Candidatus Puniceispirillum marinum IMCC1322: one gene and its partner. The main gene of each other region encodes a partner of the protein of the gene in region 2 in a complex. Links are inferred from orthologs where the notes say so. Each region holds a gene or a part of one and is shown on either strand. Other genes may lie near its edges. The genes, in order: dnaG and SAR116_RS03320.

Region 1 (15,806 bases), 1.8 Mb from region 2 along the record:
TTCACAAATCCCGCCAATCATCATTTCACGCCCAGCTTCGATCCGTTTGGCAATGGCGATCTCGCCTTCACGTGACAGCAATTCGACGCTGCCCATTTCACGCAGATACATGCGCACAGGATCATCGGTGCCAGACACATCACTATCTGACAGATTGCCGGCGGCTTTGCCGCCTTCGGCCTGTTCTTCTTCGTTATTTTCGTCGGTTTCGGCACTATCTACCACTGATACGCCCATTTCGCTCAGCGATGACATCACATCATCAATTTGCTCAGATGTATAATCTTCGGCTGGCAGGGCGGCGTTAAGCTCGTCATGCGTCACAAAGCCACGCTCTTTACCAATCTTTATCAGCGTCTTGATCGTCTGCTGGGCAGCATCGGCGCTGGATGCCTGACTTGCATCAGGGCTATTGGTTTCTGGCTCGACTTGTTTTTTTGCTTTGACTGCCATGCCTGTCACTCACATTCCTTTGTTGCCCCTGATACAAACAAGCTGTCAGGGTAGCCCAAATAGGGTGCTTATTTCCACCTAGCGACCAATCATGATCTATACCATCATGGATAAGTCTGTCATTTCATTCACCGGCATATCCGGCACTTTTCACAAATCCACAAGCTGCAATCCATCGGATACAGCATTTCATGCCTTATTGTGTTTAGTTTCGTTGTTGAGACGCCTTTGAAAACACGCCCGATTTTCCATTGATAAGAGCCACTAATTCTCCGAGATGCGCCTCTGCTGTGTCACTATTCATCGTGGCGGGATCGAACGGTAATCTGGCTTTCATATCGGCCCCTGTCAAATCAGCTAGTTCATCCGTGAAATTCAATCCCTGTAAATGATAGTTTAAAGCCGCGGCGTCAAGGTCTGGATCGCTGATTAACGCGTCTATAGCTGCTTTTTTTATCATCTCCAGCCGTTCATCGCCCGAATCGATCATTGATAGCGTTTCAAATGCCCCCGAAATAAGCGCCGGATGCGCCAAAAGTAGTGCTAATAAAGCTTTATGACGATTAATCATCCCTGTCGATGGCCGTCGCGCTGTTCGTGCTGCCATTGGCATGGTCCCACCGCGCATTTGCGTGCGCATAGCGGCGATTCGGTTCTCGATTTCATCACTAAAGGCACTACGCACCTGATTATTGCCAATATTGCGAATCTGTGACCGTATCGCCTGCCAAAACTGGGCGCGCTGTTCGGGTTGCCGCACATCGTGATCGGCCATAATTCCGTCCCACATCGTATCAACCAGCGATCTGGCGGTGGCAATAATGTTTTTGAAGCCTTCATATCCGGCTTCGCGCAGAACATCGTCGGGATCCTTGCCCGCAGGCAGGGTCGCAAACCGCGCTGTTTTGCCTGGTTCCAGAAGCGGAAGAAACCGTTCCAGCGCGCGCATTTGTGCCTTTTGTCCCGCGGCATCGCCATCAAAACACAAAACCGGCTCATTATGTAATTTCCACACCAACACAATCTGTTCTGGTGTCAATGCCGTACCTAATGGCGCAACTGCTGCTGCCACACCGCTTTTATGAATGGCGATCACATCCATATAGCCCTCGGCAATCACAAGCGGCAACTGCCGCCGCAGGCCTTCGCGCGCCTGAACCCAGCCATAAAGTACCGCCTTTTTTGAAAAGGTCGGCCCCTCGCCTGAATTTAGATATTTTGGTTGTGCATCACCCAGAGCCCGCGCTCCGAAAGCAATCACTTTGCCTTGCCGGTTTTCAATCGGGAACATCACCCGGTCGCGGAAGTAATCATATAATGACCCGTCACGATCCGATTTCCGCAACACCCCAGCGGCCAGCATATCAGCATCGCTAAAGCCTTTTGCCGACAGCGCTGCCCGCAAGCCACCCCGCGGCGCATAACCAAGCCTGTAGGTTTGTATGATATGTGCATCCAGATTGCGGTTAAGCAGATACCGTGCCGCGTCCTTGCCATCTTCGCGGTCAAGCGCCGCCCGAAAGAATGTGGCTGTCGTTTCCAGAATATCAAGCGCGGCTTTGCGTTGCTGTGTGACCTTGGGATCTTGCGGGGCACCGATAGGCATAGCCATACCTGCCATATCTGCAAGCCGTTCAACCGCTTCCATGAATTCCAGACCATCTATTTCACGCAGAAACGAAATCGCATCACCATGCACACCACAGCCGAAACAATGATAGAACCCATCATCATCGACGACTGAAAAAGAAGGGGTTTTTTCCGAATGGAATGGGCATAGACCGGAAAAGCGGCGGCCTTTACGGACTAGTTTTACGCGCTTGCCAATTATATCTGATAACGGCACGCGTTGCCGCAAATCTTCGATAAATTCGGGAGGCACTGCCATGACGCCATTTTCTCCACTTGGCTTCTTCTCCACTTGGCTTCTCGGCTTAAGCTTAACTAACCGCGGACAAACGCGCAAATCCTATGCCTGTAAGCCAGCTTTACCACAGTCACCATTCCCTATGCCTAACCTTTGGATCACGCATTCCGGGTCTGGATCCGGACTATTTATCCATAAGAATAGATTTAACCATCTGGCTGACTGCCGAAAAATCCATTTGTCCGGCAAAGTTGGTTTTCAATGATGCCATCACCTGCCCCATATCCTTGACCGATGAAGCTCCAGTTTCGGCGATCGTGGCTTTGATCGCTTTATTCATGGCCGCATCATCAAGCTGGGCTGGCAAAAATGACTGGATGATCTTGATTTCGGCTTCTTCGGCTTCGGCAAGCTCAATCCGGTCACCATCACGATACATTTTCGCTGACTCATTCCGCTGCTTGATCATCGTCTGTAGCATCGAAAGAATGTCATCGTCGCTGATTCCATCCTGATTGCCATTACCACGCGCCGCAATGTCACGGTCTTTCAACGCAGCCATTATGAGGCGCATTGTACCAAGTGCTACTTGATCCTTGGCCTTTAACGCCTGTTTCATCGCATCTGTAATTCTGTCTCGCATGACACTTCCTAAAATATCCACCAAGAAAACAAAAGGCTTGTACGCAGTAACCTTGCAAAGTGCAACCCTACACGATTTCTTCATAATAAGCCGGTTTAATAGTTTTGAAGCATATGAGACGCGGATATTCTCTAATAACCCGCTTTCATACTCTTGACCAATCAAGGCCTGTCTTGTATCAATCCACTCGTTTGAGGGCATTAGCTTAGCCACTCGATATCTAACCAACAGCAGGAACCGTGATAATATGGGGCAGACAACAAAATCTGACCACGATTTTGCCGCGCTCAGCGCATGTCGGGATAATCCGACAGCTGTTTTAGTTCTTGAAGACGGGACTGTTTTCCCCGGAATTGGCTTTGGTGCCGCCACTACAAATGTGGGCGAAGTTTGCTTTAATACATCCATGACAGGTTATCAGGAAATCATGACCGACCCGTCTTATGCGGGACAGCTGATAACCTTTACCTTTCCACATATCGGCAATGTTGGGACCAATAGTCATGATATTGAAACCAACACGCCTGCCGCGCTAGGCATGATTGTGCGCCAGCCTGTGACAAATCCGGCTAGCTGGCGTGCTGATCTGGGCCTAGACGCATGGCTTGTCTCGCATAATTTGCCAGGTATCAGTGGCATCGATACGCGTGCTTTGACGCGGCATATCCGTGATCATGGCGCCCCACGAGGTGTCATTTGTCATCAGCCTGACGGCCATATCAATACAGAATCGCTGGTCAAAATGGCCGTAGCCTGGCCTGGACTAAAGGGTATGGATCTGGCTATCGAAGTGAGCCAGAAGCACACTGACAAATGGTCTGATGGCAGTTGGGATTATAGTAAAGTTGCGCATCGGCAAACCACCGCAAAGCACAAGGTTGTCGCGGTCGATTATGGCTGTAAACAGAATATTTTGCGCTGTCTGACAGATGCAGGTTGTGATGTAACCGTTGTCCCGGCTAACACCTCAGCAGCCGACATTATGGCGATGAAGCCGGACGGTGTATTCTTGTCTAATGGCCCGGGCGATCCCGCCGCCACATCCAGCTATGCGGCAGCAGAAATCGCCACGCTTATTGAAGCAGATATGCCAATCTTTGGTATCTGCATCGGACATCAGCTTATGGCGCGTGCGCTTGGCGCAACGACCTTCAAAATGGAACGTGGCCATCGTGGTGCCAATCATCCGGTCAAGGATCTTGCGACAGGCAAGATTGAAATCACCAGCCAGAATCATGGCTTTGTTGTTGATCCCGACAGCCTGCCTGATGACGTTGAAATTTCACATATTTCCCTGTTCGATCACTCGATCGAGGGACTTCGCCACAAAAGCAAACCTGCCTTTTGTGTTCAATACCATCCTGAATCATCGCCTGGTCCGCATGATTCTAGATATTTGTTCGAACGCTTCACCGCGTTGATGAATCAGGGGAGATCCTAGATGCCGCGCCGTAATGATATTTCTTCCATTCTCATCATCGGCGCCGGCCCTATCATCATTGGACAGGCATGTGAATTTGATTACTCGGGCGCACAAGCCTGTAAAGCGCTGAAATCCGATGGCTATCGGATCATTCTGGTAAATTCGAATCCGGCCACGATCATGACCGATCCGGACATGGCTGATGCTACCTATATTGAACCAATCACACCAGCAACGGTTGCCAAAATTATTGAAAAGGAACGTCCTGACGCGCTTTTGCCAACCATGGGTGGACAGACTGCGTTAAATACAGCCTTGTCGTTATATCATGATGGCACCTTGGACAAATATGACGTTGAAATGATCGGCGCACGCACCAAATCAATCGAAATGGCAGAAGATCGCGAATTATTCCGACTGGCGATGCAACGTATCGGGCTGGAATGCGCCCGCGCCCGCACCGTCAATAATTTTGAAGATGCCGCGGCCGCCCTCGATTTTGTTGGCCTGCCAGCGATCATTCGCCCGTCCTTTACCTTGGGCGGCGAAGGCGGCGGCATTGCCTATAACAAAGCCGAATTTGAAGAAATCGTGCGTAACGGGTTGCGACTTTCGCCTGTATCCGAAGTGCTGATTGAAGAATCATTGCTGGGCTGGAAAGAATTCGAGATGGAAGTTGTCCGCGATACGGCTGACAATTGTATCATCATTTGCTCGATCGAAAATATCGATCCGATGGGCGTGCACACAGGTGACTCGATCACCGTGGCGCCGGCATTGACGCTGACAGACAAGGAATATCAAAACCTGCGTGATGCGTCTTTAGCTGTGCTACGTGAAATTGGCGTTGATACAGGTGGCTCAAACGTCCAGTTCGCCGTCTGCCCGAATACAGGCCGTGTCATCGTCATCGAAATGAATCCACGTGTCAGCCGTTCATCGGCGCTGGCTTCGAAAGCCACTGGCTTCCCGATTGCCAAGGTCGCGGCTAAACTGGCCGCAGGCTATACGCTGGATGAGCTGGCCAACGACATTACCGGCGTTACACCAGCCAGCTTTGAACCAACCATTGATTATGTCGTTACCAAAATACCGCGCTTCACCTTTGAAAAATTCTCCGGTGCCCAGAGCACCTTGTCAACGTCGATGAAATCGGTTGGCGAAGCGATGGCTGTTGGCCGGTCTTTCGAGGAAAGTCTGCAAAAGGCATTGCGCTCGATGGAAACCGGCCTGAACGGTCTTGATGAAGTGCCATTGCCGCAATCTGACAGTACGCTTGGTGATGACGCGATGCGCGGCTGGCTGGACGAACTTGTTCCCTTCCGGATTTTGCGGATCGCACAGGCCTTGCGCACCGGCATGACCCCTGCCGAAGTGGCCGCCGCCACGGGCTGGGATATCTGGTTCCTCGAACGTATGCAGGCCATTCTTGACGCCGAGACTATGGTCAAGGATCAGGGTATTCCGGATGATGCCTATCCCTTCTTATGGTTGAAATCGCTTGGCTTTAGCGATCGTCGTCTGGGTCAGCTTGCCAATCTGCCAGCCGATGATGTAACCGCCAAACGTCTGGCGCATAATATTGTACCGTCATTCAAACGTATTGATACCTGCGCTGCCGAATTTGCCTCTGATACCGCCTATATGTATTCCACTTATGAACTTGCCAGTGCTTTTTCCAATGACGCTACCAGCAATCTTGGTGGTGCGGAATGCGAAGCTGATCCGTCAGATCGTAAAAAAGTTGTTATTCTGGGCGGTGGACCAAACCGTATCGGTCAGGGCATCGAATTTGATTATTGTTGTGTGCATGCGTGCTACGCTTTGTCCGAGGCGGGCTATGAAACCATCATGATCAATTGCAACCCGGAAACCGTATCAACTGACTATGATACATCCGACCGCTTGTATTTTGAGCCTTTGACCGACGAAGATGTGATTTCGGTCATCAAACGCGAGTCCGAGAACGGCACATTAGCTGGCGTGATCGTCCAGCTTGGCGGCCAAACACCGCTAAAGATTGCTGCCGCGCTTGAAACAGCTGGCATCCCGATACTGGGCACCAGCCCCGATGCCATTGACCTTGCCGAAGACCGCGAACGCTTCCAGCAGCTTTTACAGAAACTGGATCTCCTTCAGCCTGAAAACGGCATCGCCCATTCGGCTGATGAGGCACGCGCCATCGTCGATCGCGTTGGTCTGCCTGTTGTTATCCGTCCGTCCTATGTGCTTGGTGGGCGCGCGATGGAGGTGGTGCATCACCTTGATGATCTGGAACGCTATATGCGTGACGCCGTAATCGTATCGGGGGATAATCCGGTGCTGATAGACCGTTTCCTTGACCATGCTGTCGAGGTTGATGTTGATGCGCTATGCGATGGCACTGATGTCTATATCGCTGGCATCATGGAACATATCGAAGAAGCGGGCATTCATTCGGGTGACTCGGCTTGCTCGCTGCCACCGCAAAATCTATCTGACGATATTCTGGCCGAATTGCGCCGTCAGACCACCGCCCTGGCACATGCGCTAGGTGTTGTTGGCCTGATGAACATCCAGTTTGCAATCAAGGGCACCGATATCTATCTGCTTGAGGTCAATCCTCGCGGTAGCCGTACCGTGCCCTTTGTGGCCAAGACCACTGGTGTGCCGATTGCCAAGATCGCCTCGCGCGTGATGGCGGGTGAAAAGCTGGCCAGCTTTAATCTACAGGATGTAAAGCTCGATCATGTGGCGGTAAAAGAAGCGGTATTCCCATTTGCGCGCTTCCCGGGCGTTGACATCTTTTTGGGGCCAGAAATGAAATCAACCGGCGAAGTGATGGGCGTTGATACTGATTTTGGACGTGCTTTTGCCAAAAGCCAGCTTGGCGCTGGCATCGACCTGCCCCTTAGCGGCACTGTATTTATTTCGGTCAAGGATGAAGATAAGGCCGAATTTGTCGAAATCTGCCGTGATCTTGTCGCTGATGGTTTTTCGATCGTCGCAACAGGCGGCACCACCGATGCCCTGACCAAGGCTGGCGTGCCGGCAACCCGCATCAACAAAGTCATGGAAGGCCGGCCACATGCGGTTGACGCCATGCTTTCGGGCGATATCCAGCTTGTTTTCAATACCGCAAAAGGTGCTGGTGCGATCAAGGACTCCTTCTCGCTTCGCCAGACCGCGCTGACCAACAAGATTCCCTATTATACAACTGTTTCGGGAAGCCGCGCCGCGAGTCAGGCAATCCGCGCACTTCGTCAGGGGCAGATGGGGGTCAAATCGCTTCAAGAACATCTGGCGGCTATCGGCACCTGATATCGCCCCGCCTTCATTTCCCGTCTTCATCTAAAGTCTGTATCTATAGTCTTGCCTGTTTATATGACCTTGGGATAGGCTAGGCCAAGGCATAGCTTATCAAGACATCCCATATATTATTGCCCTTATGGTCTTGTCCTATATTATGGGAAGCCCTTATATTATATATATTATATATATTATACTGACTAAAAGCTGCCTTACAGGGCATGATGCGAACTCAAGATGACGGAAACACTGATGGAAAAGATACCATTTACGGCCCAGGGCCTCGAAGCCATTAAAGAAGAGCTGGCGCATCTCAAAGGCACCGAAAGACAGGCCGTGATTAACGCCATTGCCGTTGCGCGTGAACATGGCGATTTATCGGAAAATGCCGAATATCATGCCGCGCGTGAACGCCAGTCTTTTATCGAAGGCCGTATTTCCGAGCTTGAGGCAGTTACCAGCCGCTCCGAAGTCATCGATGCCTCGCAACTCACTGGTGATAAGGTGACCTTTGGCACGTCGGTGGGCGTTGCCGATGAAGAAACCGACGAAGAATCGATCTTTCATATTGTCGGCCCCTATGAGGCTGATATTTCCAAAGGGCTGGTCTCAACCTCATCGCCGATCGCCCGTGGCCTGATTGGCAAGGGTATTGGTGACTCGGCCGAAATCCAGACCCCGGGCGGCACCAAAAGCTATGAAATCATCTCGATCGAATTATTCGATATGACCAAGGTGTAACGCCCGTTCGGGGCAAGCCCACATGACTTATAGGCCGCCCCCTATTTTACGCCTCTTGATGCGACATGCCTAAAATGATCTAACCCTTTGCAGACAGACACTCTTTCAAAGACCGCGCCATGTTGCGTATGAGGGTGAAATAATGTTGTGGGCCGCTATCGATTGCGGCGCCAAGCGGGTCTAATATACCGGTGCGGGCATTCGTATTTTCGGTAATTATCGCCACCAGCTTGGGTTCAAATTGTGGCTCTGAAAATACGCAAGTGGTGTTTAATGATCGTACTTTCGATTGCAACTCACTGACACGTTGCGCCCCGGGCATGACCTCTGGTGATACTGTTAGTGAACCAACAGCGGCAACACCAAAGCGCGTTTCGAAATACTGATAGGCGTCATGGAAAACTATATAACCTTTGCCTTTCACGGGGGCTAGCTCAACCGTAATCTCTTCAACCAGCTGATCTAGCTGCACCATTACGTTTGTGGCATTTTCCTCATACGCCTTTGCATTTTTAGGATCGGCTTCTGTCAACGCTTCCTCAATTTCGTGAACAAGCACCTTTGCGTTCACCGGATCCAGCCATACATGCGGATCAAAACCATCATGTCCATGATCATCATGGTCATCATGGTCATCATGATCGTCATGGTCATCATGGTCATCATGGTCATCATGGTCATCATGATCGTCATGGTCATCATGGTCATCATGGTCATCATGATCGTCATGATCATGTTCGTCAAAAGCGCCGCCTTCACGGAACTTTATTTTCGTTAAATCATGCGCATCAATCAGGGCTATTGACGTTGCCTTGGTGGCGATCCCCTCGATGGGCTTTTCAAGAAATGTCTCAAGATCATGACCAACCCAGAAAACAAGGTCAGCGTCTTGAAGCTGGCCTGCCTGTGACGGTTTCAGCGCATATGTGTGCGGAGAGCCAGCCCCATCGATGATTAGAAAGGGTTTGCCAACACCATCCATAACGGCAGAAACCAGAGAGTGAATAGGTTTGATTGATGCAACGACGTTAACGTCAGCTTGTGCTATTGAGATATTCGAAGTGAGTACAGTTGAGGCAAGAAGGGCAGATGTGAGATATCGCATTGTGGCACCATTTAGCAAAAGTTTGGGACAATATTATTGACGTAATGTTATAACATCACTAAATTTACATACTGTCACTTGTATTACAAGATCAAATCGACATAATTCAGACTGTCCATTCATACTAAGAGAGACAAATGCTCATATCGCTTGAGAATGCTGGAATTTATAGATCAAAAAAATGGTTGGTTCGGGGGGTGTCTATGCGCGTCGAGCCTGGCGAGATTGTGACACTGATTGGACCAAACGGATCGGGCAAATCCACAACAGCGAAACTAGCTCTTGGTGTATTGGCAACCGATGAGGGAACGGCATACCGCAAGCCAAAACTACGCGTCAGCTATGTACCTCAGAAACTCGAATTGAGTTGGACCTTGCCTTTAACGGTAAGCCGCTTTCTGCTTCTCACGCACAAGGCTGATAAAACACAAATTAACGATGCGCTAGCCGCAACCGAAACGACGCATTTAGCACATATGCAGATGAGCAATTTGTCTGGTGGTGAATTTCAACGCGTTCTGCTTGCCAGAGCCATAATGAGTTCACCCGAATTATTGGTTCTTGATGAGCCGGTTCAGGGTGTTGACTTCAACGGTGAAATGGCGCTTTACAAGCTCATCGAAAAAATCCGTAATGAGCTTAATTGTGGCATTCTGCTCATTTCGCATGATTTGCATGTTGTGATGTCCACAACCGATCGGGTTATTTGCCTAAATGGCCATGTCTGTTGTTCTGGCACGCCGGCATCGGTTACCTCTAGCCATGAATTCAAAACCCTGTTTGGTGAACGCACCGCATCTGGCCTTGCCCTTTACCAACATCAACATGACCATGAGCATCTTCCTGATGGCAGTATTGAAAGCAAAGAGGCGGCTTTGGCGCATAATCACCTGACTGACGATGACCTGTTACCAACGTCAAGCAGCACCACTGTTGGCGCCAAAAGGACAAATGCAGATGTTTGACGATTTCTTTGTTCGCGCCGTAATTGGAGGCATAGGCGTTGCTTTGGTAGCTGGCCCGCTTGGCTGTTTTATTATTTGGCGAAAGCTTGCTTATTTTGGCGACACGCTATCCCATTCGGCTCTGCTTGGCGTCGCCCTGGCCTTGCTTTTTGAGGTCAACGTTACACTTGCCGTATTTGTAGTTTCGGTTGCCGTTTCGTTGATGCTGGTTTTCCTGCAACGTCGCGCCAGCCTGTCATCCGATGCCTTGCTTGGTTTGCTTGCGCATTCCGCTTTAGCTGTTGGTCTTGTTACTTTGGCCTTCATGACCTGGGTCAGGGTTGATCTGATGGGGTTCCTGTTTGGCGATATCCTATCGATTACAACCTTTGATCTTGCCATAATCTGGGGCGGTGGCATGTCTGTGCTTGTAGTGCTTATGGTAATTTGGCGGGCGTTATTCGCCGCTACCGTAAGTTATGAACTCGCTTTGGCAGAAGGTGCCAAACCAGATCATGTGAATATCATTTTCATGATATTGATGGCGGGGGTAATCGCGGTTTCGTTGAAGATCGTTGGGGTACTACTGATTACGGCATTGCTCATCATTCCGGCTGCAACGGCGCGACGCTTATCAAGCTCGCCTGAACAAATGGCATTTTTTGCCATCCTTATTGGCGTGATTTCGGTGTGGTTTGGCCTGTTTGGCTCTCTTGAATTGGATACACCGGCCGGGCCAAGTATTGTTGTGGCCGCGCTAATATGCTTTATTCTATCTTTAATGCCAGTGCCATTGGGCCTATTCAGGAATAATGGTCAGAACCAGCGGGGCGCCGACAATAACGCCGGTGTCACAATAGATGATAGATAGTAACAGCCTGTCTCAGAATCAAAAACTTGTCTTGGACGTTCTTGAAAAGGGAACGGGTGCCATGAGCGCATATATGATCCTTGATGAACTAAGGGATGTTGGTCTGCGCGCACCGCTCCAGATTTATCGCGCGCTGGAAAAGCTAATTTTAATTGGTCGTGTGCACCGATTGGAAAGCCTGAATGCCTTTATCAGCTGTTCTCATTTATCATGTGAAAAAAATAGTGTGCCCGCTTTCGTAATTTGCGACAAATGCGACCAAGTTGAAGAAATATGTGACGATACCGTTTCGCTATTTCTTGCCGGATTAGAAGAAAAGACAAAATTCAAAACCTCTAAATCCAGTATTGAACTGCATGGTGTTTGTGATGCCTGCGAAAATGCGTAATTTCCCTCGCTACATCATCGGGGCAGTCTGCCTGATCATGGGGTGGGTTTCTGTATCAAGCGCGCATCCGCATATGTGGGTTGATCTTAAAAGCCAGATTATTCTCGATGATAATGACAAGGTGTCGGCGATTTATCAGGAATGGCTTTTTGATGATTTTTTCTCAGCAGCTATGCTTGAGGAAGCCGCTTTACACCCTGATGGCGTCGAAAGTGCCATCAAGCAAAAAGTTGCTGAGCTCATGGAGAATCTAAAGCCCTATAATTATTTTACGCTGGCCAAGCGTGATGGGGTCACCTTACCACTGATACAGCTAGGCGGAGCTGTTGCCGAAATCCGCGAAAATCGTGTCTGGATGCGCTTTACCGTATCAATTGAAAGCCCTGTCGATCTTGCGGCACAGGCTTTTTCCTACGCAATTTTCGACCCGACCTATTATATCGAGATGTATCATGCCGAGGGGGAAACCATTTCCTTTCAGGGTAACGCGCCAGATAATTGTGGTACGGAAATTTTGCAGCCGAATCCATCTGCCGATGCCATCGCCTTGTCCCGGTCATCCAGCCTTGACGCCAACCCTGACAACACAATTGGCCGGCTATTTGCAGAAACCATTCGCGTAACATGCACATGACTGGCCGAAAGACAGCACTATTGTTGTTTGGTACAGCGGCTGGTCTGATCGGCATGGTCTTTTGGTTGGGATCCGGCTTTAACCTCATCTGGTCAGAATATTTGATCGCCGTGCAATCTGTGCAACGCGACTTGCATCAAAGCCTATCACAAGCCTTGCGGCGCGTTGAAACTGATGGCTTTAGCGCATCATTGGCACTGATTGCCCTTAGTTTCTTTTATGGCGTGTTTCATGCCGCTGGGCCCGGGCATGGCAAGATTGTGATCTCGACCTATTTGCTCTCACATGAAAGCCAGTTGCGCCGTGGTGTGATATTATCACTTGCCGCCGCCCTGATCCAAGGGATCACGGCAATCGTTATCGTTACATCGGCTGTTTGGCTTCTTGATCTATCTATGCGGCAAACACGAAGCATCACCAATGATGTTGAAATTGCCAGCTTTGCTTTGATAGCGCTGGTGGGACTGATGATTGTGGTTGTCCGTTCAGTACGCTTGATGAATATATTCAAGACCCCTTCATCGCATGGTGATGCGCACCATCATGACCATCATGACCATCATGCGCATGACTGCAATCATGCACATGGACCAACCGCCAACGATCTTGAAAGCCCGTTATCCTTCAGAACCTTTATCGGCATAGTCATGTCAATCGGGATACGACCATGTTCTGGCGCGGTGATCGTTTTGCTACTTGCATATGCGCTGAATCTTGAAATGGCTGGATTATTGTCCGTATTGGCAATGTCTTTGGGCACGGCTTTGACCGTCAGTTTACTGGCCACGATCTCTGTCTATCTCAGACAGACGGCCAAACGGCTGCTGGTGATGTTACCGAACGGGAATCTGGCGCTAGGGCGCATCATGGATGTGGTTGGGCTTATAGGTGGCGTTATCATCTTTGCGTTCGGCGCGGCGCTCCTCAACATCGCCTTATTCGCGCCTATTCACCCGTTCAGGTAAGATGAATTACAGTATGTTTCTATGGGTTTGCTGCTTATAGGCATATAAATCAGAGGCCATAATACGGCGGTGTGTGCCGACCTTGTGGAAAGCAATCTCGCCTTGTTCGAGCAATTTCACCACATAGGGTCTAGATACCATAAGAATATCTGCCGCTTCACTCGTGGTCAGAACAGTCTGAACATGCCCAGCATCACTTTCTGGGTTCGTATCGCTGTCTGGCAATATGGCCACAAGATGTAAAATAGCCCTAGCCACTTCAATTGCCTCTGCATCAATTCTAAACCATCCTTTCGCGGCCAGAATTCTGCGTTGAACACGCCTGATACGGTCAATTTCCCAGCTGTCAATACGCGGCAAGAATTGTTGTTCACGATCGGCTTGAATGGGATTTTTTGATTTAACAGATGCTAAGTTCGACATCGCGCCCTCCTTCACTTACCCATAGGATCTATCACAAACAAAATAAACGCAATATACAAAATAAACAAATCATACATATTAAGCGCAAAATTATCATCTTTGCTGTTTGCTACTTGCTGACTCTTTCTAGCTATCGGGTATTTGTCTTTGGCGTTTCGCCTTAACGCGTGCTTTCATCCAGATCGATAGGCACGCCAGGCAGCATTTTTGCCGAGCGGATCGCCAGTGCTGTTTTCACATGGCTGACATTTGTCGCCGGCGTCAGCTTGCTGGTCAGGAATTTCTGGAAATCATCCCAATCCTGGGCGACGATTTTCAGCACGAAATCGGTCTCACCCATAAGCATATGGCACTCCCGCACCTGCGGCCAGGCACTCACCAGCTCTTCGAAATCCTGCAGATCGCTCTCGGCCTGGCTGGTCAGCCCGACAAAGGCAAACACATTGACGCTATAGCCCATCGCATCGGCATCGATATCGGCATGATAGCCCTTGATGATACCGGCATCTTCCAGCCCGCGCACACGGCGCAGACATGGCGGTGCCGAAATGCCCGCACGTTTGGCAAGATCGACATTGGTGATACGGCCATCTTCCTGAAGATCATGCAGGATTTGCCGATCAACAGCATCGATTTTGATTTTGCCCGTCATAATGCACCTGTCATAATTCACCTGTCATTTGGCCAACCCCATATGCGCCACACCCACGCACGCCCAAACAGATAGCCCAAGAGGAAATGGTTGTGATTGCCGCCGATATTACACCTGCACAGGATATTTACCAAGATAATTGCGTAAGAATATTGCGCGTATCTGCGCTTGATATTACACATAGTTACATAGTACCGCCATCTGCTGGGTGGTCATATCGACAGGCCATGCCGATCAACCATATGAACCCCAGCCATATGAACCAGAAAGTTTTGCCGTGACAAAAACGTCTTCAGCGCCAGATACGCGGCCAACCACAAGGCCAGAGATATGGGTCGTCAGTGATGGCACGGCCGGCATGCGCTTGCAGTCACTGGCACTGGCTGAGGCGATGGGCTGGACAACCCCTTCACCTGATGAAGTCGCCGCCACGCATGTTGCCTCTGGCTTTCGCGATATCATTGTAACGCCGCGCCAGCCCTTGCGCAGCGTGCCACGTCTTGGCCACCTTGCCATACTTGCACCATTTCTGCCTATATCAACGCCTGCCCTGCCTTATGCCGATAGCCGCTTTCCCGATCTGCTGGTCACCTGCGGGCGGCGCATGGCTGGCCTTTCGATTGCCATGCGGCACCGCGCGCGCATCGCTGGCCAGCCGATGAAAACGATTCATATTCAGGATCCGCGGCTTGATCCCGCCTGCTTTGACATTCTGCTGGTGCCTGCGCATGACCCTGTCCGCGGTGACAATGTCATTGTCTCGACTGGATCGCTCAACCGCCTGACACCGGAAACAATAGCCGACGCCGCCCGCACGCTTGCGCCGAAATGGAAAAATGCCGCCTTTCCGCGCGTTGTGGTGATGCTTGGCGGCGATAACCGGCGTTATAAAATCTCCCCTGCTATGGCCAATCGCATGGTGGCAAAGCTTGACGCTTTTGCCCGCCAGACCAAGGCCAGCTTGGCTATCGTGCCATCACGCCGCACCCCGCCTGATCTGATCCGGCAGCTGACCGAGACCCTCGCGCTGAATGATGCGCACACGCGCCACCGCCTCGCCACCCCGCAGGACGCCAATCCCTATCCGGGTATTCTGGGCATTGCCGATGCGATTATCGTCACCTCGGACTCGGTCAATATGACCAGCGAGGCTACCATCACTGGCACCCCTGTCATGGTCGCCGACTGGCATAGTGACGCCCCTAACGCCACAACCAGCAGTAATACAACCAGCCCCGCAACCAGTAGTAATGCAACCAGCACGGCACACCGGCAGATCGAAACAGGCCGCCTCGCCGCCTTTCATGATGCGATGATGCAAGGCGGGCATACGGTACCGCTTGGCGATGTGATCCCCGATCATGACTTTATCCCGCTTGACGACATGCCCGCCATCTGCGCCCAGCTCA
Region 2 (15,805 bases):
CGGATCGTATCAATGTTATTGCGGAATCGGAGGCGCCAATGGCGCAACGTTTCCGCGTAATGGTCACGCATGATTTCGACATCAATAATCTTCAAACCTTGTTTTGAAACGCTTTTCACCATTTGTTCAAGCGAGGGCAGATAACCACCAGGAAAAATATATTTTGCTAGCCAGCGGTTACAAGGATGGGGATGCGCATAAACGCCAATCGAATGGATCAAGGCGACACCTTTGGGTTTAAGAAGCTTTTTGATTGTCTTGAAATAGGTATCATAGTTCCCAGGACCTACATGCTCAAGCATACCAACTGATACAATGCGGTCGAATTTGCCCGTTTGATGGCGATAGTCACGTAAATGAAAGTCAAGCTGTTGCTGTCTGCCACTCTGATCACGCTGTTGAGTGGCAAAATCAAGCTGGCGTTCGGATAGGGTGATGCCTGTTACATGCGTTTCAGGTACACAATCGATCAACGCATGTGCCAATCCACCCCAACCGCATCCAATATCCAGAATAGTATCATGGGGCTGTATGTTTAGTTTAGCAGCAATTCGTGCCAATTTATTGATTTGCGCTTGCTCGATTGTTGTCGTGCTGTCGTCAGAATAGGCGCATGAATATTGCCGTCTAGGATCAAGAAAACTGTCAAATAGCGTATCTTTCAGATCATAATGATGGGCGACGTTGCGTTTTGAGGCACGCACTAGATTATGGTGCCGCAGGAAAGCCAGCCGATTACTAATGGCAAGGCTTGTGCGTCCTGCCCAATGCGTCAACCAATGTCTATGATTTGACATCAAGAATAGCATCAATGAATCCAGATCATCATTTTCGATGATAAGGTCACCATTCATATAAGCCTCGCCAATAGCCAGATCAGGGCGCATAACGATTTCACGAAAAACACGATTAGAGCGCAATGTGACCATGACAGAGGGGCCATCATGCCTGCCATAGCATGTAATAGGTTTTTTATCTGCAATCTTAACTGTGATCTTGCCGACATTCACAAATTGTTTAAAAACGGATAACGCAATCCAATTCAGCATGTTTTAGCCCTCATTTTAGTTACGTTCCGTTAGTTTATCCAATTATGTATAATAAATAGTTAACTCAAAACACGAATATTAAGCCGATTTTGAAACATTACTTTTCGTCAATTACCGCACTGGTTCAGTATGGCAGAAAACCTACATATGCATGATGGTGCAGATTATCGACTGGCTGAAGCGAAGCTGAGCTGGCGCGATGATATTCTGCGTGCTGATGACTATGATGATGTCTATTTTTCGGCTGAAGGCGGCTTGGCTGAAAGCCGCCACGTATTTCTAAGTGGAAATGATTTACCCTTTCGGCTGCAAGATGCGTCACATTTCACCATTGCCGAAACGGGATTTGGTACGGGGTTGAATCTGCTGGCAGTGATGGCCGAGATGGATAAGTTTCCCAACCTGCAACTGGATTATATCTCACTCGAAGCGTGCCCACTTAGGCTGGATGACCTTGCACGTGCGCATGCGCCCTTTGCCGAGGTCGCTTTGTATGCTGAAACTTTACGTGCGGCTATGCCACCGCGCTGGCCAGGGACGCATATGGTGCCTTTGCTTGATGGGCGGCTACGGCTACACCTGCTTTACGGACAGGCAGAGGACATGCTGGCCGAGATGGATTTTCGGGCTGATGCCTGGTTTCTTGATGGGTTCAGTCCCGCCAAAAATATGGCTATGTGGGACAAAGATATACTGGGTCATGTTGGCCGGTTAACGCGCCAAGGCGGAACATTGTCTAGCTTTACGGTGGCCAGCGGCGTAAGAGACGCCCTTCAAGGGGCTGGCTTTGTCGTTGAAAAATGCCCCGGCTTTGGCCGCAAACGCCATATGTTAACCGGGATAAAGCCGCTTGTTGCCCCTCTGGCCACTCGTGCAGATGGTATCAAACAGGTGGCCATTATTGGTGGCGGTATAGCGGGTGCGTCAATTGCGTCCGGCCTGAACAGGCGAGGTGTCAGCGCGACTATTTTTGACAGTGCGCCAAAGCTGGCAAGCGGGGCATCCGGCAACCGTATGGCTGTGCAAAGCCCAAGGCTGGCTGTCGATCATAATCTTGCCAGTCAGCTATCATCAATGTGTTTGTCCTTTGCGGCCAGATTATCTGACGCACTTGATTGCAGTGTTGCCCACAATGTGATTTCGCTGGATTGGCCAAACCGCGAAGCCGTGCGACAGGATAAATTCAGGCGGCAATTCTGGCCAGATAGCCTGATGCGTTTTGTCGATGCCGATGAAGCCTCTGCTTTGTCAGCTATCGCACTTCCGCTTGGCGGCGCCGTACATGATTATGGTCGCATCATCAATCCGGTCAAATATGTCGAGCGCCTTGCCGCGGGGGCGTCCTTGTCTTTGGCAACCAAGGTTACGGATATAACCCAGCTGGATGCGCAGACCTTCCGCATTAATGGCGACATGAGCGAAGCATATAGCGCTGTCGTGCTAGCTGGCGGCGCCAATATCAGCCAGATTCTGTCACATCTGCATAAAAGCGGTATTCCGCTTGACGTGACTTCGGGACAAGTTAGCCATATTCCTACGAATAATGCCGTGCAGCCATTGCAATCTGGGCTGAGCTTTGGTGGCTATCTGACGCCTGCATATAATGGGTTTCACGAGCTTGGTGCCACATTTGACCGCACTGCCGCCATGACTGTCACTGATCAGGGACATGCCCATAATATGAACCTGCTACCTGACGGTATGGCCGGATTGATTGAGGTGCCAGATGTTACGGGTGGTTTTATAGGCCGCATGAGCCAGCGTGCCAGCACGCCGGATCGTAACCCGATCATGGGGCATCTTGGGGATCGTATCTATTGTCTGGGGGCACTGGGTGCGCGCGGCATGACCTTTGCGCCTTTGCTTGGGGATATGCTGGCCGCCGAAATTACCGGCACGCCAGTATCGCTGGCGCGTGATATCTGTCATGCACTTGATCCGTTCCGCTTCAGGATGCGGTGAACGTTTATAGATAATCTTTTTAAGTCAGTTTTTTGTCGAGGGATCAATATGTTTGATTTAAGTAATGTTTAATTCCGGTCTGTAAACCTTTTCTTTACCTTTTGTAACTAAGCTAGATGCCCTAAATGGGAGGGCATCACAATGACTGACAGCGAATTCAGATCATATAAGTATATAACCGAAAATTTGCGTACGTTGGGTTGGGACATTCGCAATCCATCAAAAGGAGGATCAGTTTATACGCAAGGGGAGTTTTTCAAACATGATAAGACTCTTGCCGATGGACTCGGGCTGAAAAAGCCAGAAAACATAGTCGTCTTTGAGTCAGGGTCTGAGGTTTGTTATTGGGTTATAGAAGCAAAAAGTAAGACGGATGATTTGTCAGTTGCCCTAAAAGAAGCGCAAACGTATTGTGAAGTGATCAACATGGCGAGTGGCACCTCACCTGCAAGATTGGTGTCAGCCGTTGCAGGATCACCAGATGAATCCATCATAGTACAAACTAAATTCTGGGACGGTGATAATTGGCAGGATATAACTATAAACAACTATGCCACTACTGGTTTTATATCACAATCTCAATGCATCCAAATAATTGAGTCTAATTCTCCTTCTATTGGTGGGTATGAAGTTAATCTTGATGAATTTCTGGTGAAAGCAAACGAAATCAATCATGACCTACACATCAACGCTGTTACCGCGAGCGAGCGAGCTTGCCTTGTGGCTGGCCTGTTACTTGCACTGGTCAAAGACAACGACATGAGTCTCAATAATGACCCTGCCACCTTGGTAAATGATATTAACGCTAGAATTGAAGCGTTGCTGAAAATTCATGGTAAGCTTGTTTTTTTTGACCAAGTAACGCTGAAACTTCCGGCAACCGCTGAAAACCATTTCAAATATAGAAGAGCAATTGTAAGGACAGTTCAGCATCTTAGAGAGATGAACGTACGGTCGGCGATCAATAGTGGTGCAGATGCACTAGGTCAATTTTATGAAACTTTTTTGAAGTATGCTAATGATGCAAGTGAAATGGGAATTGTCCTCACTCCTCGTCACATAACCAAATTTGCAGCAGAGGTTGTCGGTGTTGGGGCACATGATGTCATTTATGATCCAACGTGTGGCACTGGTGGTTTTTTGGTTGCGGCATTAGATAAGGTGCGTGAAACTTGCCAGCAGACTGATGGGGAAAAGTTCGATGCCTTCCGTAATGATAACCTTTACGGGATTGAACAATCGGATCGTGTCTTTAGTATTGCATTAGTCAATATGATTTTCCGTGGCGATGGTAGTAGCAAAATTCACAACGGTAATTGCTTTGACAATCAATTTAATATGCTGAGCAAGACGGTTAAACGACAATCTGCTAGTGAATGCGAACCTAATAAGGCGTCTGGGCCATTTACTAGAATTTTTATGAACCCACCATTTGCAGTTTCTGAGCCTGAGTGTGACTTTGTTGATCACGCCATTCTTCAAGCTGCACCAAGTGCAAAGCTGTTTGCCATACTGCCTAATGGACCGATCACGGGCGACGATCATAAAAAGTGGCGAAAGAACCTCTTATTACAACACACTGTTAAAGCGGTCATCAGAATGCAAGATGACCTATTCTACCCAGTCGCGAACAAGGGCACATACGCCATTATTTTAGAAACATGGAGGCCTCACAGAATTGATGATTTGGTTTACTTTGGCATTCTTTTTGACGGTCAAAGCGCTTCACAAAAATCAAAGTTAATCGCAAAGGCAACAGCACAAGATAATATGAATGAAATTACGGACGACTTACGCAAATTTATGCAAATAGGAGACACAAAAATAGGTGCTAAACCTCGCGAGAAAATTCTTTCGCCGCTCAAACTTGACGGGCTATATGACTTTGCGTCTGAAGCTTATCTCTCAAGTAGTGAAAAAATAAGTATTGCGCCAGAAAAAAGTATCGCTGGGGTGCTTAAAATGCTCGAAAGCGTGGAAGCCAAAAATGCACCCTTCATAATCGCGGCAAAGGAAATCAGGGAATTCCAAATTTCTGAATTGATACAACCTCGAAGAGGGCAATGTCCACCAGCGAAGGGATTGGGAGCGGGCAAGGTTCCCCTCATCACTACTAGAGAAAGCAACAATGGTGTTCATGGGATGTATGATGTTCCCACTGATCAGATTAAATTTGATCTTATTACAATAAGTGCAAATGGCAGTGGTGGTAAAGCATTCTATCATCCCTATCAGTTTGGCGCTGTCTCAGATGTGCTGATTTGTAACTTGCTAGACGAAATACCTAATGACCCTGCGCTAAAACTTTACATTTGCGAGGAGATTAACAACTGTTCATGGCGATATGACTATTATCGTAAATGTAGTGTAAAGAGAATGGTTCAAGATGTGAGAATACGTGTGCCGATGAAAAACGGCAAAATTGACATAACCGGAATAAAACTACATATTTTGGATAGCTCCCCAAGTTTTTCAACACTTGAGGCAAAGTTGATTGGGCTAAAAATTCAATAAATAATGTCACTGATATATGATTTACTAAAGAGCGAGGAAGTAGAAACCTTGAAGAAGGAAATACCGTACCTTTTAAAGGCCAAGCATCTCGCGGGCTGCAACGACTTTGCCATGCGATGTGCAGGCCGGGCTGAGCAAAGTGACGAAAGCAGGGGCTATATCTTCGGGTGCCGGAATCGTGCTTGGATCTTCGCCGGGAAATGCCGAAGCGCGCATAAGAGTTGCCGTTGCGCCGGGATTGATCATGTTCACCCGCAGATTTGTTTGTTCGGTTTCTGCCGCCCAGCATATGCCCAATGCTTCAAGCCCAGCTTTTGACGCAGCATAGGCACCCCAGAAAGCACGCGGGTTACTTGCCGCCCCCGATGATACAAGAATCGCACGGCCTGCATCACTTTGCAAAAGCAAAGGCTCCATCGCCTTTATCAGATGCCATTGCGCGGTCAGATTTATCATAATGGTGTTATTCCAAACGCTTTCTTCATGATGCGATACAGGCGTTAAAGGCCCAATCATGCCAGCATTGGCAACGAGGCCATCAAGATGTCCCCAGCGCCCTTGAATGGCACTGGCCAATCTTGGAATGGCAGGGGTGTCAGCCATATCAAGTTCAACAATTGTCGCTTTGCTTCCGGCTGATTTAATCGCATCGTCAGTTTCTTCCAGCGCGCCCATGGTTCGACCGGTAATAATCAACTCGGCACCAGCTTGTGCGGCGGCAATGGCCACAGCACGGCCAATGCCCCGGCTTGCACCTGTTACAAGTATCAGCTTGCCATCAAGATCTTGACTGCTCATGGTTTGAAATGATTCCTGTATTTGGTTAATTACGTCTTTGGTAAATACGAATTTAGTTAATCACACCATGTGAAACGCGCTTTGCCGACAGACCCGTGGCCAGCTTGATTGGGTAATCACCCGTGAAACAGGCGTCGCAAAACTGTGGGCAATCGGGGTCGCGTCGTGCTTCTCCCATGGCGCGATATAGACCATCAATCGAGATAAAGCTGAGACTATCAACGCCAATTTCCTTGGCTATATCATCAACAGACATCTGGGCGGCGATAAGTTGATCTTTATCCGGCGTGTCCACACCGTAAAAACAAGGGTTAATCGTTGGCGGGCTGGCTATGCGCATATGCACTTCGGTGGCACCAGCCGCGCGCATCATCAGAACAATCTTACGCGACGTTGTGCCACGGACAATAGAGTCATCGACCAGAATTACACGTTTGCCAGCAACCGCCGATGAATTCGCATTATGCTTCATCTTGACCGAGTCGGTGCGCCCTTTCTGTGTTGGCTGGATAAAGGTACGGCCAATATAATGATTCCGGATGATACCTAACTCGAACGGTATGTTTGCTGCCTGCGCATAACCAATTGCGGCGGGCAAACCTGAATCTGGCACGGGAACAACCAGATCAGCATCAACATGCGACTCAGTAGCCAGTTCAGCACCGATAGATTTGCGCGCGTGATAAACGCCGCGTCCTTCAAGTATACTGTCGGGGCGGGCAAAATAGATATATTCAAAAATGCAGAAGCGCGATGGCTGTTCTTGAAATGGCATGATTGACGTAATGCCGGTTTTGTCGATGACAACCATTTCGCCAGGCAAAAGATCACGAACAAATTCGGCGCCAACAATATCTAATCCACATGTTTCAGATGACAGCACATAGGCGTCATCACGTTTGCCCAATACAAGTGGACGTACACCATGAGGATCACGAACGCCAATCAGCATGTCATCGGCGATGCAAACTAGTGAATAGGCGCCTTCGATCTGTTTCAGCGCGTCAATCAATCGGTTGCTAACACCCTGCTGATGAGACCGTGCGACAAGGTGAACGATGATTTCTGTATCTGTAGATGATTGGAACAGGCTACCTGTTTCAACAAGCGATGCGCGCAAACGTGCCGCATTGGTCAAGTTTCCATTATGCGCCAAAGCAAAGCCACCAAAGGCCAGCTCGGATGAGAAAGGCTGAATATTGCGCACTTCCGATGGACCTGTTGTCGAGTAGCGATTATGCCCAATGGCGATATGGCCTTTGAGAGCCTGCATCGGTGCTGAATTAGCATCAAAGTTTTCACCAACATGGCCGACACCGCGATGTGCGTGAAAATCTTTGCCGTCAAAGCTGACAATGCCCGATGCTTCTTGGCCGCGATGCTGAAGCGCATGAAGGCCAAGGGCTGTATGAACGCTCGATTCAGGGGTACCATATATGCCAAAGATTGCACATTCTTCGTGAAAATGGTCGTCATCGAATGGATTTGTGGAAACACCAGTCATGCAATTTTCCCTGTTATAACGCGCAATCATATTGTGTGTCAGGTTATCCTCTTTAAGCCGTTGGTCGTCAAGAAGCCGATATAGTGCATAAGATGCTCATTCGACCTTTTCAGCCTCGTCAGCTAATAGATCGAGGTTATCACTTGCCGTTTTACTGATATCAGATAATGGGGCATCAGAAATTGGGACTTCGTCAGTGTCAATAAGCTCTTTATCGCCTGTGCCATCGTCCAGAGGCACATTTTCCAGCAGATTGTCGCGCATTTCTTCGGGAATCACGCCTGACAGACTGTGGACGCTTTGGCGCATAAATGGCGTGCTATAAGCCTCGGTCACAATATCAGGAAGTTTGCTTTCACCATCAAGAGCGACGACTGCTGTCATATAGGCAATTAGGACAATGACATAGCCTCTTACAAGCCCGAAAATAACGCCAAGCCATCGATCAAGACTGCCCAGTCCCGCCCGTTTCAGACCTGGTGACATCAGGCTTGCAATCACAAACCATACGACGACGGTAATGGCAAATGGTAATGCCCATGATAAGGCTGACGACAGCCCTTCAATATTGATGATCTCGGCTATTAAAGGTTCAAGGGCAGGGGCGCTTAGCTTGGCGACAAAAACCGAAATAACCCAGCCAACGATGCCAAGAAATTCGCGGGTCATACCGCGCAAGGTTGAAAACAGCGCCGAAACGACCAAGACAATCACTATGCCATAATCAACTAAATTAAGGACGGAAAAATCAATCATTTTTGAGCCCAAAGTGGCAGCAGGTAATACAATGTAACTAACATCATGTCATTCCCCCCATAATGTCAATCAGGTCAGATAATGTAGATGGCTGAGCAACAGATATTTTTGACGATGTGGATAGTTTTTTACGCGGTCGTGGCATGATTGCATTATCAAAACCCAGCTTTGCCGCTTCTTTCAACCGTGATTCGGCCTGCGCCACCTGACGTAATTCGGCTGATAAAGCGACTTCGCCAAAAAACACAGTGCGTTTAGGCGCAGGTCGTCCGGTTACTGACGAGATCAAAGCTGCGGCCACCGCCAAATCTGCGGCTGTTTCGGATATTTTCATACCACCAGCTACATTCAGAAAAATATCCCGGCCTGACAAGGGAACACCGCATCGGGCTTCGAGAACTGCTGTTAGCATGGCAAGGCGGCTACTGTCCCATCCCACCACGTTCCGTCTGGGTGAGGCCAGAGATGAAGGGGCAACAAGCGCTTCTATTTCAACCAGAAGTGGACGGCTTCCCTCGATGCCGGCAAAAACAACCGCGCCAGTGACCTCGTCACGGCGGTCAGCCAGAAATAGTTCGGATGGGTTGGGCACTTCGGCAAGCCCGGTTTCAACCATTTCGAAGACGCCAATTTCATCCGTAGCACCAAACCGGTTTTTAACACTGCGCAGAATGCGGAAATGATGCGAGCGATCACCTTCAAAATACAGTACTGAATCCACCATATGTTCAAGCACACGGGGGCCAGCGATGGCTCCGTCCTTGGTCACATGCCCAACAATCAACAAGGCAGCACCTTGCTGTTTTGCAGACCGAATGAGTTCCTGTGCTGTCGCACGTACCTGCGAGACCGTTCCTGGCGCCGAGTCTAATGTGGGCAGATACATAGTCTGTATCGAGTCTATGACAATAACATCGGGGCCATCAACACCACCAAGTGACGCGGCGATATCACTGGCATTGGTGGCGGTGGCTAATTGCACATTGGTATCGCTTAGCCCAAGACGCCGTGCGCGCATGCGCACCTGATCGGCTGATTCTTCTCCCGAAATATAGGCTGCTTTCAATCCACCAGATGCCAGCTTGCAAACAAGTTGCAATAACAAGGTTGATTTGCCAATACCGGGATCACCGCCAATCAAGGTTGCCGAGCCAGGCACGAGCCCACCTCCGGATACACGATCAAATTCTGAAATATGTGATAGATGTCGCGGTAATGGTTTAGTGTCGGGCGGAAGATCCAGTGCTTCAAGCGATATGCGACGACCCTGACTACGTTTGCCTGGCCCTGAAGGGGCTTCATTGCGTTCTTCGGCAAGCGTATTCCAAGCTCCACAATCGTCGCAACGGCCTGACCATTTTGGTGATGTCGCGCCGCATTGCTGGCACACAAAGCTGACCGATGATCGTGCCATCAATTATGTCCCTTTTGCGAGGGTCTTGTCAGTGGGCCCTCAGCAAGGCCATGCACAAACTGATGCACTTCGGGAACGCCGCTATCATCCATTTTGGCCACTGGTCCGCACCAGATAATGACACCATTATGGATCATCGCAACCTTGTCAGCAATTCGCCGTACAGATGCCATGTCATGACTGATGGTAATAGCGGTCGCGCCAAGGCGTTTGACAGCATCAACAATCAGGCTATCAATCACACCGCCTGTTATTGGATCAAGCCCGGATGTGGGTTCGTCGAAAAGCAAAATTTCGGGCTTGTCGGCAATGGCGCGAGCTAGCGCCACGCGTTTTTGCATACCCCCAGATAATTCGGCCGGATATTGATCAATTACATCAGGGGCAAGGCCAAGTTGGGTAATGGTATGTTTGGCGATTTGCCGAGCCTCATCGCGCGACATTTTCTGACTTTGAACCAGACGAAAGGTTACGTTTTGCCATATCGGCAAGGAATCAAATAACGCGCCAAACTGAAAAGTCATGCCAAAGCGCCGCCTTACGGCTTCGAGCTTTTTACGATTTGCGCCTAATATTTCCTGACCATCAATCTTGATCGACCCACCATCTGCCACAATTAGCCCCAGCAGACATTTGAGAGAGACTGATTTGCCACAGCCCGAGGTGCCAATGATACAAAGCGATTCTTCGGCATCGACTGAAATATCGATGCCGCGCAAAATCTGTTTACCGTCAAATGACTTGGTAACGCCTGCAAGTTCGATTTTGGGTGTCGGCATCATCTAGACTCCAAAATACAGGGCTGTAACAAGATAATTGGCGATCAAAATCAGGATTGACGATGACACAACCGCATTCGTCGTGGCGCGACCAACGCCTTCGGCGCCGCGCCCAGAATGATAGCCATGATAACAACCCATTAGGGCAATCAGAAAACCGAAAACGGCGGCTTTGACCAACCCAAGGGTAATATCGGAAACTTCCAGATATTCTAATGTCCGCGATAGATAAATCGATGGGTTAAAGCCCAGCCTATAGACCCCAACGATATATCCGCCAAACACGCCAATAATATCGCCAATCAAAACCAGAAATGGCAAGCATAACGTTCCTGCCATAATACGAGGGGCAACCAGATATTGCATAGGACGGGTGGAAAGCGTGTCGAGCGCATCAATCTGATCAGTAACGCGCATGGTGCCAATTTCGGCGGCCATTGACGCGCCGATCCGTCCGGCAACCATTAATCCAGCCAAGACCGGGCCCAACTCACGTGTGACAGATAGAACCACGACAGTTGCAACCGTATCTTCGGCAGAAAAGCGTGCAAATCCAGTATATGATTGAAGCGCGAGCACCATGCCTGAAAACAGCGTTGTCAAACCAACAACAGGTAAAGAATAGTACCCTATATCAAGCGTTTGTCGCCATAATTGCTGCCAATAATAGGGTGGAAAAAATGTCCAGCGGATGGCAGCTAGGGTGAACAACGTTATGCGACCAAGAGATGCCAAAAAATTCAGCACGGCGCGACCGATATTTCGCACAAAGCCAGTCATAAATGTGTCACCCTGATAGATCGTTACGCCGAATATTTAGCTGTTACATTTATGACAATGTTTGCACTTTTTGGCTATAGGTAATCTAAATATAGCGTCTGATCGCACGACGGCTAATGCCTGTCAGTATTTCATAAGGAATTGTGCTGGCATCATTTGCCATATCTTCGATGCTGTATAAATCGCTCAGTAACGCGGCGGTTTCGGCTTTCAGCATGATATTGGGTGGGATGTCAGTAACATCAATCGTGATGCTATCCATGGATATGCGGCCGATCACTGGCGCACGGTGTCCAAGAATATTTACAAAAGCTTTGTTGCTTAGATTGCGCTGATAGCCGTCAGCATAACCAACACCCACGGTTGCGATACGTGACGGCCGAGATAGGCGATGCGTGCCGCCATAACCAACCGTTGCGCCTTCGGGGGCGGTGCGCACCTGAATAATGCGTCCATGCCAGGTGATACATGATTTTAAGCCGTTTGAATCAGTGATGGCTTGGTCTTTACCGCATGGATGAACACCATAAATGGCTATGCCAGGTCGGGTCATCTGATAGTGAAATTCATTACCCAGAAATACGCCACCACTATTGGCAAGGCTGGCTTTGATACCGCCAAAAAAGCTACGATATTCGTCAAAGCGTGTTTTCTGGGCAGTATTGGCAGGGTCGTCGCTGATTTCTCCTGAAATCAGGTGACTCATGATATATGTGATCTCAAGGCCGTTCAAAGCCTGTTTATTTTCAATCAGCCAGTCAGTCTGATCCGGATCAAACCCAAGCCGTGTCATGCCAGTATCCAGATGCAGCATAGCTGGATAGGTCTCATTGGCATTCTGGGCATATAAGCGCCAGCGGCTCACTTGCTCAAGATCATTCAAAACAGGTGTCAGTCGATAAGCGCGCATGTCATGTTCTTGACCGCGGTGGCATCCGTGTAGCACCATGATCTGGGCGTCGGATATGCTGATATTGTCCAGATAGGTACGAAATGACACCGCTTCATCAAGATTGGCGACAAAGAATTGGCGGCATCCAGCCTTATAGAGCGCTGCACCAACGTGATTTGCGCCCAGACCGTAGCCATTTGCCTTAACCATAGCGGCGGTTATTGTGCTTTTTGGGGATAAACTGTCAAGATAAAGCCAGTTATGGGCGATAGCGCCAAGATCAATGTCAATGCGGTTGTCAGCCGCGCCAAAAGCCGCCAGCACATTTTCATCACCTGTGGACATGTTTAGAAACCCTCAGGCAGATGGGTGCTTTCGGTCAGATCAGTGAAATGGGTAAAGCGCTTTTCGAAATGCACATTCACCGAACCTGTAGGACCATGTCTTTGCTTGGCAACAATGATTTCGGCCTTGTTTTCGGCGCTTTGCATTTTGCTTAACCAGTCAGCATGGCGGATGTTAAAGGTATCAACCGACTCTTCCATTTTCTGTTCAGGTTCACGTTTATTGAGATAATATTCCTCACGATAGACAAACATCACCACATCGGCATCCTGTTCAATCGATCCAGACTCGCGCAAGTCAGACAGGTTTGGGCGCTTGTCTTCACGCATTTCAACAGCACGTGATAACTGTGACAAAGCCAGAACAGGCACATCAAGCTCTTTGGCTATTGCCTTTAATGTACGGCTGATATTGGAGATTTCCTGCACCCGGTTTTCAGATCGAACGCCAAGCTGGGCAGTTAGAAGCTGTAGATAGTCAACCACGATAACCCCAAGCCCAGACGTGCGTTTCAGGCGACGGGCACGGCTGGCAAGCTGGGATACAGAAAGGGCGGGCGTATCATCAATATAGAATGGCGCTGATGAAATGGCGGTACTGGCGGCAACCAGCTGGTCAAACTCCTGCGAATCCAGTTTGCCGCGCCGGATACTTTCCGAATCAACCCTGGCGCGCTCGCTCAAGATACGTGTGCCAAGCTGTTCAGCGGCCATTTCCAGTGAGAAAAAGGCAACCGGACTGGCGACTTCACCTGTCTTTGTCGTTGTTGCGGCATGAAAGGCGATATTCGTTGCCAGTGCGGTTTTACCCATTGCGGGACGACCAGCCAGAATGATCAGATCCGACCGCTGTAAACCACCCAAGAGATTATTCAGATCGGTTAAACCAGTGCTGGAGCCTGACAGATGTCCATCATTCTTACGCGCAAGATCTGCCTGATTAACACTGGCAGCGACAATGGTATCAAATCCGCGTAATCCGGTGCTGGCTGTATCATTTTCAGCGAGACGGAACAAATGTGCTTCGGCCGTTTCAATCTGGGTTGATGCCGGGGTATCGACTTCAGGCTGGATTGCATCAGTTATGACCTGATCGCTGATCAGGATCAATTCACGGCGCAGATGCGCCTCATGGATGGTATGGGCATAATCGGGTGCCTGACTGATGCTGATAACACCATCGGCAAGATCTGTAAGGTAATTCTGGGTGTCCGAATCCGGGAATTCATCACTGCCGGTGAAAAAGCTTTTCAGCGTTACCGGATTCGCCAGTTGCCCACGTTCGATCATCCGCATGATTGTCTGGAAAATACGCCCATGAAGGGGATCGTAAAAATGTTCGGCGCGCAGACGGTCGTCAATGCGCTCCATCACACTGTTATCAAGCAACAACGCGCCAAGCAGATTTTGCTCGGCTGGCAAATTATGTGGCATTTGCCGGGTCGGGCCAGTGCCAGATACGCCAGTTGGAAAGGGTTTTATGTTGGTTTGTTCTTCAGCCATGAACCAGATAGTAGGCTAATTTTTTGGTTATTAGGAGGTGTTAAGATTAAGTTTGATGGGGATAAGTGCCTTAAAATCATCTCTTAGCCTGTGGATAGTTTTTGGGCGCGGCAGAACAGAAAAAAGCCGGAGACAGGCTCCGGCTTTGATGTGCATTAAAATGTAGTTTTAAGCGTCTTTAGATGACTCGTCTGTGTCTGTAGATGCGTCTGCTTCAGCACTTTCGGCCTCAACTTCGGCAGTCTCAACTTCGGCTGACGCGGCTTCTTCAACAGCTTCAACAGCAGCAACCGCAACATTGATATTGTCGTCTTCATCGTCAATATCCTGAACACCACCGGTAACGGCAACACCTGTTTTCAGCTGGGTTTCGGCTTCTTCAAGTGAGCGCGCAATATTGACGATGATGTCAACATGCACTTCTGGATGAAGCCGGATGCGCGTGTCGGTCAGGCCAAGGGTTTTAATCGACTTGTCCATAACAACCTGTGAACGGGTAATGGTAAAACCAGCTTCGCTAACAGCTTCGGCAATATCACGCGATGTCACCGAACCAAATAACTGACCCATTTCTGAGGCTGCTCGTACCATATTGACAGCCAGACCAGCCATTTTACCAGCTTCGGTCTCGGCTTCACTACGGCGGGAAAGGTTATCAGCTTCACGCTGGGCGCGTTCGGTTTCAAACCGTTCGCGGTTGGATTTGTTGGCACGTAGCGCTTTGCCCTGTGGCAACAGAAAGTTGCGTGCATAGCCTGGCTTGACGGTGACGAGATCACCCATCTGTCCAAGTTTTTCCACGCGTTCTAGCAAAATGAGTTGCATATCGTATCTCCTAAAATCGAATGGCTGTTTCTATGACATGACGTAAGGCATAAGCGCCAAAAAGCGCGAACGCTTAATTGCGGTTGCCAGTTCACGCTGCTTTTTCGCAGATACAGCCGAAATACGTGAAGGAATGATTTTACCGCGCTCTGACGTGTAGCGTGCCAGAAGCTTGGTGTCTTTATAGTCGATCTTTGGCGCGTTTGCGCCAGAAAATGGACAAGACTTGCGGCGGCGATTAAATGGCTTGCGAAGGGCTTCGCGTTTGATTTCTAGCTGAGTCATTTATGCCTCCTCTTTCTCGGCAACTACGGCACTGTCAGCAGATGCTTCGGGTTTGTCGTCACTTCTAGGGCGATCGTCGCGGCGGTCATCATCACGCGGTCCACGTGATGGGCGCTCTGATTTGGCCTGCATCATGATCGATGGGGCTTCATCAACTTCTTCGATACGAATGTTCATGAAACGCAGAACATCTTCATTAAGACCCATGATACGCTCATATTCCTTTAGCGTGTCACTATCGGTCTCCATGTTGAACATGACATAATGGCCTTTCCGGTTCTTTTTGATCCGGTAAGCAAGGGTGCGAAGACCCCAATATTCGCGTTTTTTGATTGAACCGCCGGTGGATGTGATGATTCCGGCAAATTCGTCGGCCATGGCTTCAACCTGGGTAGACGAA

What was found.
Region 1: the proteins of SAR116_RS03320 (region 2) and dnaG are in contact, whole or in part, in a crystal structure (PDB 2R6A), measured with the Geobacillus stearothermophilus proteins. The link is inferred for Candidatus Puniceispirillum marinum IMCC1322 from one-to-one orthologs. Residues at the interface, in WP_033016901.1 of Geobacillus stearothermophilus: Ser13, Glu15, Ala16, Gln18, Glu91, Leu92, Asp94, Ala95, Val96, Pro97, Thr98, Ala99, Ala100, Asn101, Tyr104, Tyr105, Ile108; in WP_049624496.1 of Geobacillus stearothermophilus: Lys456, Leu457, Leu458, Pro459, Ala460, Asn463, Ala464, Leu467, Leu535, Leu536, Ile537, Ala538, Gln544, Glu545, Asp548, Tyr549, His552.

Annotation. Positions count from the first base shown.
Region 1 is NC_014010.1:2,434,000-2,449,805, reverse strand. The notes cover bases 1-2,933. They hold dnaG (DNA primase), read right to left. Parts: upstream 2,342-2,933; coding sequence 659-2,341; downstream 1-658. Other genes in these bases: SAR116_RS11435 (GatB/YqeY domain-containing protein), read right to left, coding at 2,505-2,933; rpoD (RNA polymerase sigma factor RpoD), read right to left, coding at 1-453. Outside these bases: more of SAR116_RS11435, read right to left, coding at 2,934-2,963; carA (glutamine-hydrolyzing carbamoyl-phosphate synthase small subunit), read left to right, coding at 3,211-4,404; carB (carbamoyl-phosphate synthase large subunit), read left to right, coding at 4,405-7,686; transcription elongation factor GreA, read left to right, coding at 7,927-8,415; zinc ABC transporter substrate-binding protein ZnuA, read right to left, coding at 8,495-9,520; SAR116_RS11410 (ATP-binding cassette domain-containing protein), read left to right, coding at 9,724-10,485; SAR116_RS11405 (metal ABC transporter permease), read left to right, coding at 10,478-11,335; SAR116_RS11400 (Fur family transcriptional regulator), read left to right, coding at 11,325-11,723; SAR116_RS11395 (DUF1007 family protein), read left to right, coding at 11,704-12,357; SAR116_RS11390 (nickel/cobalt transporter), read left to right, coding at 12,354-13,322; SAR116_RS13835 (helix-turn-helix domain-containing protein), read right to left, coding at 13,329-13,745; SAR116_RS11380 (Lrp/AsnC family transcriptional regulator), read right to left, coding at 13,906-14,397; SAR116_RS11375 (mitochondrial fission ELM1 family protein), read left to right, coding at 14,675-15,806. UniProt on the Escherichia coli protein: RNA polymerase that catalyzes the synthesis of short RNA molecules used as primers for DNA polymerase during DNA replication.
Region 2 is NC_014010.1:681,706-697,510, reverse strand. Bases 12,046-14,977 are described here. They hold SAR116_RS03320 (replicative DNA helicase), read right to left. Parts: upstream 14,296-14,977; coding sequence 12,796-14,295; downstream 12,046-12,795. Other genes in these bases: rplI (50S ribosomal protein L9), read right to left, coding at 14,464-14,977; alr (alanine racemase), read right to left, coding at 12,046-12,793. Outside these bases: SAR116_RS03370 (SAM-dependent methyltransferase), read right to left, coding at 1-1,049; mnmC (FAD-dependent 5-carboxymethylaminomethyl-2-thiouridine(34) oxidoreductase MnmC1), read left to right, coding at 1,179-3,011; SAR116_RS03360 (HsdM family class I SAM-dependent methyltransferase), read left to right, coding at 3,153-5,525; SAR116_RS03355 (SDR family NAD(P)-dependent oxidoreductase), read right to left, coding at 5,598-6,323; purF (amidophosphoribosyltransferase), read right to left, coding at 6,376-7,827; SAR116_RS03345 (CvpA family protein), read right to left, coding at 7,924-8,583; DNA repair protein RadA, read right to left, coding at 8,627-9,997; SAR116_RS03335 (ABC transporter ATP-binding protein), read right to left, coding at 9,997-10,779; SAR116_RS03330 (MlaE family ABC transporter permease), read right to left, coding at 10,780-11,556; more of alr, read right to left, coding at 11,642-12,045; more of rplI, read right to left, coding at 14,978-15,120; rpsR (30S ribosomal protein S18), read right to left, coding at 15,151-15,405; rpsF (30S ribosomal protein S6), read right to left, coding at 15,406-15,805. UniProt on the Escherichia coli protein: The main replicative DNA helicase, it participates in initiation and elongation during chromosome replication. Travels ahead of the DNA replisome, separating dsDNA into templates for DNA synthesis.